DNA from 2 places in the Sphingobium sp. DC-2 genome. Region 2 is predicted to be linked to the other one. Evidence: predicted binding sites of a transcription regulator. Region 2 holds the regulator's gene; the other holds the start of a gene.

Region 1 (2,189 bases), on a different contig from region 2:
CTCACTTCCCGGCAGGCGCCGCCTGTTCCTTCCCCAGTTCCGCAAAGCGCTCCTCGCTCCGCGACTGCGCCTTGGCGATGGCGGCGTCGATCGGCGCGCGCAGATTGGCGACGGCCAGCTTCTGGCACTGCTTCGATGCAGCGATGGTATCGGCCGGGCACACCTTCACGGCCGCGCGCTTGATCCGGGCGTTCAGCGCGCGCTGGCCGGACGGCGTCGACAGGTCCAGATCATGATAGCGCACTTCGGTCGTATGGCCGTTCGATTCAAAGCCGCGGGCGCTGGCCATCCCCGCGCTGGCGGCTAGGGCGGCCGCGCCCAGGCTGGCGAGCATCTTCATCGACATCTTGGCGGTCATCATGGCATGTCTCCTCAAAATCATTGTGGTGACGGCATGACCCTGGCAGGCGGACCGTCGCGGGAAGGACGGTTCGCGCATCGGCGCTGGCTGCCTTCACATGACGCCTCCTACGCCTGTCCCGGCCATCGCGCGCTCGCCCTTCGACGGAAGCCGATGCTGGTCGTCCAACGACGCCCGGCTCGACCAACGGCTGACCGGGGCGGACCAATGACATTCATCGGGGCCGGAAAATGCCTTGTTTCCGTAACGTAAAACAAGGAAGCGCGCGGCTTGCGCCAAAAGAAAACGCCCCCGGCGCAAGGGAAGGCCGGGGGCGTATCCGGGATGCTGTCGGGCTATCCGGGATCTCATCGATATCTGTTCGCATCATCATAAAGGAAGCGTGGGAAAAGCCTTCCTCCATTCGATGACCCGCCACCCTGCCGCGCCGGGCGGCATGGCTCCACGACGAACGGCCGGCATTCGCCTACGAACGACATTCGCGCGCCGCTTGCGGCTTTCCCGCGCCGCGCCCATATCCGCGCGACAGCCTTGCCCATCGGGAACAAATCTGGAACAACACGCCCCATGAGTCTCACCACGATTTCCGTGCGCGGCGCGCGCGAACATAACCTCAAGGGCGTGGACGTCGACCTGCCCCGCGACAGCCTGATCGTCATCACGGGCCTCTCCGGTTCGGGCAAGTCCTCCCTCGCCTTCGACACCATCTATGCCGAAGGGCAGCGCCGCTATGTGGAGTCCCTCTCCGCCTATGCCCGCCAGTTCCTTGAGATGATGCAGAAGCCGGATGTCGAGCATATTGACGGCCTCTCCCCCGCCATCTCGATCGAGCAGAAGACGACCAGCCGCAACCCGCGCTCCACCGTCGCCACCGTTACGGAGATTTACGACTATATGCGCCTCCTCTGGGCGCGCGTCGGCATCCCCTACTCCCCCGCGACCGGAGAGCCGATCAGCGCCCAGACCGTCAGCCAGATGGTCGATCGCGTGATGCAACTGCCGGAGGGCACCCGCTTCTACCTCCTCGCCCCCGTCGTCCGCGGCCGCAAGGGCGAGTACCGCAAGGAATTGGCGGAATGGCAGAAGGCAGGCTTCACCCGCGTCCGCATCGATGGCGAGATGTACGCGATCGAAGACGCCCCCGCCCTCGACAAGAAGTACAAGCATGACATCGAAGTCGTCGTCGATCGCCTGGCGGTAAATGCCGACATGGCCACCCGCCTCGCCGACAGCTTCGAACAGGCGCTGAAACTCGCCGATGGCCTCGCTTATGTGGATTTGGCGGACACCACCGTTGTTCAGGCGCTTAGCACCCAACCCCCGTTCGCTTCGAGCGAAGTCGAGAAGCCGCGCGCAGGTGTCTCGACTTCGCTCGACACGAACGGAGGTAGTGAAAAGCCCAGCAAGGGCATGAAAAACGCAGGCATCCCCGACAACCGCATCGTCTTCTCCGAAAAATTCGCCTGCCCCGTCTCTGGCTTCACAATTCCCGAAATCGAGCCCCGCCTCTTCTCCTTCAACGCCCCCCAGGGCGCCTGCCCCGCCTGCGATGGTCTCGGCGAGCGGCAGGAGTTCGACCCCGAACTCGTCGTCCCCAACGAACATCTGACGCTCAAGAAGGGCGCCATCGTCCCCTGGGCCAAGTCCAACCCGCCCAGCCCCTACTACATGCAGGTCCTCGGCTCCCTTGCGAAGGAGTTCGGCTTCACCCTCGACACCCCGTGGATCGACCTGCCCGCCGAAGTCAAAATCATCATCCTCCACGGCACCGCAGGCAAGCCCGTCACCCTCCGCTTTCAGGACGGCAAGAAGAGCTACGAGGTCAAGA
Region 2 (2,189 bases):
TTGGTCGCGGCGAGTGGGGCGAAGCCTGGGCGCCATGCTGCTGACCGGCTTTGCCGTTGAGCTGGTGCTCGCGCCGATCGCGCTATTGCATTTTCACAAGGCGGGGATGCTGGGCGCTTTCGCCAATCTGCTGGCGATCCCGCTGACGACTTTCGTGGTGATGCCGCTGGAGGCGATGGCGTTGCTGCTCGACATCGGGGGGCTAGGCGCTCCCTTCTGGTGGCTCACGGCACGATCGCTCGATCTGCTGCTGGTCATTGCCCATGGTGTGTCGGTAAGTCCCTGGGCCGTGATGATGACGCCGACCCTGCCCATAGGGGTTTTCGCTGCGGTGATACTGGGTGGATTATGGTGCCTTTTGTGGCGCAGCTGGTGGCGCTGGGCAGGGCTCATTCCCATAGCGGCTGGAGTGGCCGTCATGTCCATGGCATCGCCGCCCGACATATTGGTCACCAGCGATGGCCGCCATGTCGCGGTACGCGCGTTGACAGGAGGCATGGCATTGTTGCGGGCGGGTGCAGGAGACTATGTCCGCGACATGATAGCGGAAAGCGCTGGCTTCGACGGCGAGATGAGCGCGCTGGCGGACTTGCCCGAAGCACGCTGCTCCGATGATCTCTGCGCGGTTCGGCTGGCTGTGAACGGCCGCGCATGGCGATTGCTGCTGACGCGCAGTGATATGCTGATCGATAAGGCTGCGCTGCAAGATGACTGCGCCAGCGCGGACATTGTTGTTTCCGACCGCCGCCTGCCGCCCTGGTGCCGCCCGCGCTGGCTGAAAGCGGACCGGCGCTTGCTCTGGCGGACAGGCGGGCTGGCTATCGACCTGAACCAGGGCAGGATAAGCGGGACGAAAATAGCGAGTGATGCCCATCCATGGATCGTCCCTGCGGTCAGGAACCGGAAGGCCCGTTCCGGCAATCAGTTGTAGCGCCGTAGCAGCCCCGCCAGCTTGCCCTGGATACGCACCTGCCGCGGATCATAGACCTGAGGCTTATAGGCTGCGTTGGCGGGATCGAGCCGAACCCTTGACCCGTCGCGATGGAAATATTTAAGCGTCGCCTCGCTCTCATCGATCAGCGCCACAACGATCTGCCCCTCGCGCGCGACTTCGGTGCGCTGGATCAGGGCATAGTCGCCATCCAATATGCCCGCTTCCACCATGGAGTCACCGGAAACCTCCAGCGCATAATGGTCGCCAGCGCCCAGCAGGGCAGCTGGCACGGAGAGCATATTCTGCCCTTCAAGCGCTTCGATCGGCACGCCTGCCGCGATCCGGCCGTGGAGCGGGATGTCGATGACGTCATTGGCGGCAATCGGCGCTTTGGCGGTCAGTTGCGGCTTGGCAGGCGCTGCCTTGGGCGCTCGGTGCATTGCCTCGGGAAGTTTCAGCACCTCAAGCGCGCGGGCGCGGTTCGGCAGGCGGCGGATGAAGCCCCGTTCCTCAAGCGCGTTGATCAGCCTGTGGATGCCGGATTTCGATCGCAGATCGAGCGCTTCCTTCATCTCCTCGAAAGAGGGGGATACCCCGCCTTCCTCCAGCCGGTTTTGTATGAAGCTCAGCAATTCCTGTTGCTTCGGCGTCAGCATGCCTGCTTGTCCTCCATGGAACGGATGGAGAACGCATAGGAAACGGAAAGTGGCAAGTCAAGCGGTTAACCGCTCACCGTAACAAACGGAACGGAGCGGTGCGCCAGCCGTTTCATGGCAGCCTTTTTACAAGGCGTGAATAGGAGAGTGAGATGGCGAACCAGAACAATCAGGGCGGTGATCAGCGCCGCCAGCAAGGCGGCGACCGTTCGAGCCAAGGCGGCCGTCAGCAGCAGCAAGAGAACCGCCAGGGCCAGATGGGCCAGGAGCGTGGCAAGGACAAGGGCGGCCAGGGCAAGCAACAGCGCTGAGCCTATAGCTGGCCTATGAAGAAGGGGTCGCATATGCGGCCCCTTTTTTTTCACGTGAGCGGCAGGATGGTCACGGTCTCCCCGGCGTCCGCCGCAGGTGAGCGCGCGGGCCGGACGATCAGGCAGTCGGCCTGTGCGAGGGCGCAGGTGGCGGCGCTGTCCTGCGACGTCACGGAAACCACGCCATTGCCGCTGCGACAGGCGCGCAGATAATCGTCGCGCTCTCCCGTGGCGGGGAGTGGCGCGGCGAGGGTTGCCGTCGATGCGGGTGGGAAGGGGGCAGCGGCG

The links. Region 2 encodes LexA, which represses DNA repair genes until DNA is damaged. Its sites were predicted from a motif close to GTTCCNCNCTTGTTCT; they were not measured.
Region 1: a site for LexA is predicted at 903-918, ahead of uvrA (excinuclease ABC subunit UvrA). Genes of this name have one in related genera too.

Annotation. Positions count from the first base shown of each region.
Region 1 is NZ_JNAC01000131.1:91,334-93,522, forward strand. Features, by position in the region: gene ET21_RS0122910 (UrcA family protein) at 2-361, opposite strand; gene uvrA (excinuclease ABC subunit UvrA) at 929-2,189, shown strand, end outside.
Region 2 is NZ_JNAC01000024.1:62,079-64,267, forward strand. Features, by position in the region: gene ET21_RS0103350 (ComEC/Rec2 family competence protein) at 1-931, shown strand, start outside; gene lexA (transcriptional repressor LexA) at 922-1,590, opposite strand; gene ET21_RS28135 (hypothetical protein) at 1,743-1,901, shown strand; gene glp (gephyrin-like molybdotransferase Glp) at 1,952-2,189, opposite strand, start outside.